2 regions of the Streptomyces sp. NPDC040432 genome follow, and region 1 is predicted to be linked to the other one. Evidence: riboswitches for the same ligand, from Rfam matches in the RefSeq annotation. Region 1 holds a riboswitch; the other holds the start of a gene.
What was found. A riboswitch is a leader RNA that binds a small molecule or an ion and turns the genes downstream of it on or off. The one in region 1 is predicted to bind cyclic di-AMP.

Region 1 (3,387 bases):
CCGCCAGGGGCTCCAGGAGCGTCCGTAGCTCCAGGAGGTCGGCCGCCTCCTGCTCGGTGGGCTCGGCCACGCAGGCACCCGCATGGCGCCGGGTGGTGACGAACCCCTCGGACTCCAGGGTGCGCAGCGCCTCGCGGACCGGGACGCGGGAGACCCCGTACCGGCGGGCGAGGACCTCCTCGGTGAGTCGGCCGCCCGGCCCGAAGAAGCCGGAGACGATATCGTCGCGGATCGCTGTGCATACCGCGTGCGCGGGAATACGCAAGACCGGACCTCCGCTTGAATTCGGTTGCCGGCGCCGTCGCCGGAATCGTGACCGTGTCGCGACTCTATTGCAACACGCGAATATTTCCGAGGACGGCCGGAAATCCGAAACATTCCGCGGATCCGGGGAGGGAACCCGGACGGGGAGGGCGGGGCGGCGACACCGGTGCGGCCGGGACGGCGAAAACGCGGGAACCCCGACAGCCCGAGGGCCCGAAAACGCGGACGACCCCGGCTCGGTGAGCCGGGGTCGTCCGTGAAGACCGGTGGTGCGGTACCGCTCGGGTCAGAGGTTCACGCCGTGCGAGCGCAGGTACGCCAGCGGGTTGATGTCCGAGCCGTACTGCGGGCTGGTGCGCGCCTCGAAGTGCAGGTGCACGCCGCTGGAGTTGCCGGTGGTGCCGGCGAGGCCGATCTGCTGGCCCGGGGCGACCTGCTGGCCGGCGGACACGCTGAGCGAGTCCATGTGGCCGTACTGCGTGTAGGTGCCGTCGTTGTGCTTGATGATCACGTTGTTGCCGTACGCGCCGCCCCAGCCGGCCTCGACGACCGTACCGGCGCCGACCGCGCGGACCGAGGTGCCGAGGGAGGCGTGGAAGTCGATGCCGGTGTGGCTGCCGGAGGACCACATGGCGCCGCCCGCACCGTAGGAGGTGCTGACGTAGGAGCCCGCGATCGGCGAGACGTAGGTGTTGAGGCGCTTGCGCTCCTCCTCGCGGGCGACGCGCTCGGCGGTCTCCCGCTCGGACTTGGCCTTGGCCTCGGCGGCCTCGGCGACGCGCTTGGCCTCGGCGGCACGCTGCTTGGCGTCGGCCTCGGCCTGGGCCTGGGCGGTGACGGCGTCGGCGGCGCTCTGCTGGAGATCGGCCTGGGCCACGATGTCGCCCTGGAGGTCGTTCGCGACGACCGCCGGGTTCTGGCCGGTGTCCTCCATGGAGGGGCCCGAGTTGTCCGCAGCGAAGGCCGGGGCTGCGATGGTGCCGACCACGCCCGTGGTGGCGAGGGCGGCTATACCGGCGTAGCCGGCGGTCTTGCGGCTCAGACGGCTGGAGCCGCGGTGCTTGCCGGAGCCGGTGGGACGACTGCCAAACGCCATGAAGGGGGTGATCCTTTCCTTCCCTCTCGCCTACCGGGTTAGCTGACGGGTTCGGAGCAGGAAGGTCTCCTACGGGCCTCCTCTTGCGAGGCGGTCCGATTCACCCCAGGGACTGTGGGTCCCCGGCTCCCCAGGCTCGCGCCTGACGGGGACTCGGCGATCACTGTTCGGTGCCGCGGATGCGGCGGGCACAACTGACGAACAGCAGGGCCGACGCTAGGCGGATCATCAGTGGATCGCCAAACACACGAGCGCTTTTGTTGCGTACGCCACACCGCATACGAGCAACCAAACCACTAAACGGACAAAAGGGGCCCTGACGGATAATCCATCAGAGCCCCTCGGGAAACGGTCGGTTACCGGTCGAGCGGCGGTCGCCCGCCACTCGACACCCGTTCAACCACCGGTCAGTTGGTGACGACCGTTACGGCGCCGATTCCCAGTGCCCGTACGGGCTCCTCGATCTGAGCCGCGTCGCCCACGAGCACCGTCACCAGACGGTCCACCGGGAAGGCCCGCACCACCGCCGAAGTCGCCTCCGCCGTACCGGTTTCCGCCAGCCGGGCGTACAGCCGGGCCTGGTAGTCGTCCGGCAGTTCCTGCTCGACCTGATCGGCCAGCGTGCCCGCCACGGAGGACGCCGTCTCGAACTTCAGCGGGGCCACCCCCACCAGGTTCTGCACCGCCACATCGCGCTCGGCGTCCGTCAGTCCGCCCTCCGCGAGGGTGCGCAGCACCTTCCAGAGGTCCTCCAGCGCCGGGCCGGTGTTCGGGGTGTCCACCGAGCCGCTGATGGCGAGCATCGAGGCGCCCTTGCCGTCGGCGGTGGAACGCAGCACCTGACCGAAGGCGCGCACGCCGTACGTGTACCCCTTCTCCTCGCGCAGCACCTTGTCCAGGCGCGAGGTGAGCGTGCCGCCGAGGCAGTACGTACCGAGCACCTGCGGGGCCCACACCAGGTCGTGGCGGTCCGCGCCGATCCGGCCGATGAGCAACTGCGTCTGGACCGCACCGGGCCGGTCGACGATGACCACCCGGCCCGTGTCGTCGGCCGTCACCGGGGGCACCGGGCGGGCCTCGGCGGTGTTGCCGCTCCAACTGCCCAGGGTGTCGGCCAGGACGGCGTCCAGGTCGATCCCGGTCAGGTCGCCGACGACCACCGCGGTGGCGGTGGCGGGGCGCACGTGGGCCTCGTAGAAGGCACGGACGGCCGCGGAGTCGATGCGGGCCACCGTCTCCTCGGTGCCCTGGCGCGGCCGGGACATGCGCAGGGAGGCCGGGAAGAGCTCCTTGGAGAGCTGCTTGGCCGCGCGGCGCTGCGGGTTGGCGAGCTCGTGCGGGATCTCGTCGAGCCGGTTGCGCACCAGCCGGTCGACCTCGGTGTCGGCGAAGGCGGGCGCCCGCAGCGCCTCGGCGAGCAGACCCATCGCCTTCTGCAGGCGGGAGGCCGGAACCTCCAGGGAGACCCGCAGGCCGGGGTGGTCGGCGTGTGCGTCGAGCGTGGCGCCACAGCGCTCCAGCTCGGCGGCGAACTCCTCGGCGGAGTGCTTGTCGGTGCCTTCCGACAGGGCGCGGGCCATGATCGTGGCCACCCCGTCGAGGCCCTCGGGCTCCGCGTCCAGCGGGGCCGCGAGGTTGACCTCGACGGCGACCACCTGCTGGCCCGGACGGTGGCAACGCAGCACGGTCAGGCCGTTGGGCAGCGCGCCGCGCTCGGGGGCCGGAAAGGCCCACGGGGTGGCGTCGCCGGGCTGCGGCTGCGGGTGGAAGGTCATCGTGACGGCTGCGGTGTCGCTCACTGCTCCGCCCCTTCGTTCGCGTCGGTGTCGTCGGTGGCGTCGGCGTCGGACCCGGCCGACGGTTCGTAGACCAGGACCGCCCGGTTGTCGGGGCGCAGTCGGGCCGCGGCCACGGCCTGCACCTCCTCGGCGGTGACGTCCAGGACGCGCTTGACGGCGGTCAGGGCCAGCTGCGGGTCACCGAACAGCACCGCGAAGCGGCACAGTTCGTCGGCCCGGCCGGCCACC
Region 2 (3,387 bases), on a different contig from region 1:
GCCCGACTCGAAGGGCAGACGGCGCTCGCGACTTTGCTGACGCGTCTGCCGGATCTGGAACTTGCCATTCCCCCCACGGACCTGCGCTGGCGCGGCGGACTCATCATGCGTGGCCTGCGCACGCTTCCTGTTCGATTCACACCCCGAAACAACTGAGGCGCATTCCGACGCCGTCTGATCACACGTCAGTCACCGACCGAACTTGTGACAATCGTTCGAAGGCCGCTAGGTTCTGCCGTTACCCCGCCGTTATGCGAAAGGTGCAGCCTCATGCGTTCCGGGAACGGCCGCCACAGACGCCCCCGCCAGGTACCCGCCCTGGTCGTCACCGCCGGAGTCACCGGCTCCGCACTCGCCCTGCCCCTGCTCGCCGCGACGAACGCGAGCGCGGCCGACACGTCCACCTGGGACAAGGTGGCCGACTGCGAGAGCGACGGCAGTTGGAGCGCCAACTACGGCAGCGGTGAGTACGGCGGGCTCCAGTTCACCCAGGAGCAGTGGAGGAACGCGGGCGGACTCGCCTACGCGGAGCGCCCGGACCTCGCCAGCCGCTCCCAGCAGATAGCCGTCGGCGAGAAGGTGCTGGCCTCGCAGGGCCCCCAGGCGTGGCCGCTGTGCGCCGCCTCGGCCGGTCTGACCCAGCAGGGCCCGGCCGCCGCGGTGGATCCGGGTGACCCCCGGCCCGCCGGTCCGGTCACCCCCACGCCCGTCCGGCCCGAGGGTTCGGTGCCCGTCGCCGGCTCCGAGCCCGCCGTCGACTTCGGGGCGCCGACCCCGCAGCCGGGCCAGGAGGGCCCCGCCACCGGTCCGACCGGCCTGCCGGACTACCCGCTGGGCCCCACCAGTGGACTGCCCGTCATGCCCGACCCGGTCTCCCCGGCCCCGTCCACGGACCCCACGGTCCCGCCGACGACCGTGCCGCCGACGACGACCCCGCCGACCACGGCGCCCACCACCCCGGTGGACCCGACGGCCCCGGCCACCCCGACCGTTCCGGGCGACCCCACCGCCCCGGTGGACCCGACGGCCCCGGCCACCCCGACCACTCCGGGAGCCACGCCCACGGCCGTGCCCGCCGGTGTGGTCGACGGAGCGGGCAAGCACCGCGGTCCGGCCGCCGTGGAGGCGCCGGGCGCTTCTGACGCCGCGTCGAAGCCCTCGTACACCGTGAAGGCCGGCGACAGCCTCACCGCGATCGCCGACGCCAAGGGTCTCAAGGGTGGTTGGGGCGAGCTGTACGCGGCCAACGAGCAGGTCATCGGGAAGGACGCCGACCTCATCAAGCCGGGTCAGAACCTGGATCTAACCAAGGAATAGGGGCAGTTCGGCCACCCGGAAAGAGCTGAATGTCCGTTATCGGCAAATGAGACATGCGTCTCTTCCGATCAACTGGCGTGTCTCATTCCGGAACTTCCACAAACCCGCCCCTCACCTGCGTAAACGTACTTTTGAGGATGGCAAGTAGGCCGGTTTCTCCCTGATGTCGCGCGTTGAACATCAGGGGGAGACCTGTCTACCTTCTGAGTCGCTCGCCACCGCGAGCTCCTTCGACCGCATCGCCGAATCCTGCCGGCGGACGGGGGGAACAGTCGTCGCGCAAGCGCCGAAGGCAGGAGCGGGGGAACCAAGGTAGGCGCCGGGAAAGGCCGTTGGGAGACGGCTGTATACCGGCTTGGGGTTAAGCCACGTGCTCGACACGTGACCGGGCAACTCATCCGCCCGAACCCGACAGCTCACCTCGAAGGCGTCGGTGAGGAGAACTCCATGCTGCTTTCCGGCAAGGGCAAGCACCGTCGCGGCTCCAAGGCCGTCCGTATCGTCACGCTCGCCGGTGTCGCCGGTGTCGCCGTCGCGGCCCCGCTGATGGCCGCCGGTACCGCGAGCGCCGCGACCGTCTCCGAGTGGGACAAGGTCGCGCAGTGCGAGTCCGGTGGCAACTGGGCCATCAACACCGGCAACGGCTACTACGGCGGCCTGCAGTTCTCGGCCTCCACCTGGGCCGGCTACGGCGGCAAGGCGTACGCCGCCACCGCCAACCAGGCCAGCAAGTCCCAGCAGATAGCCATCGCCGAGAAGGTCCTCAAGGGTCAGGGCAAGGGCGCCTGGCCGCACTGCGGCAAGGGCCTGTCCAACGCCGCGTACAACGGCGGCGGCTCGACCACCACGCCCGCCAAGCCGAAGCCTGAGACGAAGCCGGCCAAGCCCGCCCCGGCGAAGCCCGCGAAGCCGGCCACGCCCGCCAAGCCGAGCACGCCGAAGGCCGAGCCGAAGCGCACCGAGGTCCCCGTCTCGCGCTCCGAGCGCGTCGAGACCCCGGCCGTCAAGCCGCAGGCCCCCAAGACCGAGGCCCCGGCCACCGGCAACGGTTCCTACGTCGTCAAGGCCGGCGACACCCTGGGCACCATCGCCCAGGCGAACGGCGTCAAGGGCGGCTGGGAGAAGCTCTTCCAGCTGAACAAGGACACCGTCAAGGACGCCGACCTGATCTTCCCGGGTCAGAAGCTGAAGCTCAGCTGAATTCCGGCATAACACCGCATCACCCGCGGTCCCCGCACGATGCCCACCGCCCGGCGCGTATCCCCTCACGCGCCGGGCGGCGGCATGTCCGGGGCCCGCTCCGACCGGCCCTTCGTGGACCGGAAGCCGTTTCTTCAAGAGACCTATGTCCTGGAACGGGGGCATTCAGCCCCTATTTCGTCCCAGGACCCGGGCGGTCGGCGGGCCCAGTGCCCGGAGCCGGTTAGGCTCTAGGCGGCAAGGCCATCCCACGGCCTGACACGCCACCGCACACCCAGCGTCACATCCCAGAAGGAGATGCTCGTGCCGTCCATCGACGTCGTCGTAGCCCGGGAAATCCTGGACTCCCGAGGCAACCCCACGGTCGAGGTCGAGGTGGGCCTCGACGATGGCAGCACCGGCCGTGCTGCAGTTCCGTCCGGCGCCTCCACCGGTGCATTCGAGGCCATCGAGCTGCGTGACGGTGACCCCAACCGTTACTTCGGCAAGGGTGTCGAGAAGGCCGTCCTCGCCGTCATCGAGCAGATCGGCCCGGAGCTCGTCGGCTACGACGCCACCGAGCAGCGCCTGATCGACCAGGCCATGTTCGACCTGGACGCCACCGAGAACAAGGGCTCCCTCGGCGCCAACGCCATCCTCGGCGTGTCCCTCGCCGTCGCGCACGCCGCGTCCGAGGCCTCGGACCTGCCGCTCTTCCGCTACCTCGGCGGCCCGAACGCGCACCTGCTGCCCGTTCCGATGATGAACATCCTCAACGGTGGGTCGCACGCCGACTCCAACGTGGACATCCAGGAGTTCATGATCGCCCCGATCGGCGCGGAGTCCTTCTCCGAGGCGCTGCGCTGGGGTGCCGAGGTCTACCACACCCTC

Region 2: it holds a riboswitch for cyclic di-AMP, as region 1 does, so the genes downstream of both, ACZ58N_RS12980 (transglycosylase family protein) here and ACZ58N_RS30410 (M23 family metallopeptidase) in region 1, are expected to answer to the same signal.

What each region holds. Positions count from the first base shown of each region.
Region 1 covers NZ_JBVIVP010000020.1:129,415-132,801, reverse strand. The annotation lists gene ACZ58N_RS30415 (GntR family transcriptional regulator) at 1-265, opposite strand, end outside; gene ACZ58N_RS30410 (M23 family metallopeptidase) at 551-1,360, opposite strand; cyclic di-AMP (ydaO/yuaA leader) riboswitch at 1,373-1,529, opposite strand; gene ACZ58N_RS30405 (M16 family metallopeptidase) at 1,768-3,135, opposite strand; gene ACZ58N_RS30400 (M16 family metallopeptidase) at 3,156-3,387, opposite strand, start outside.
Region 2 covers NZ_JBVIVP010000005.1:21,618-25,004, reverse strand. The annotation lists gene ACZ58N_RS12990 (cytochrome P450 family protein) at 1-156, shown strand, start outside; gene ACZ58N_RS12985 (transglycosylase family protein) at 271-1,317, shown strand; cyclic di-AMP (ydaO/yuaA leader) riboswitch at 1,592-1,762, shown strand; gene ACZ58N_RS12980 (transglycosylase family protein) at 1,765-2,517, shown strand; gene eno (phosphopyruvate hydratase) at 2,815-3,387, shown strand, end outside.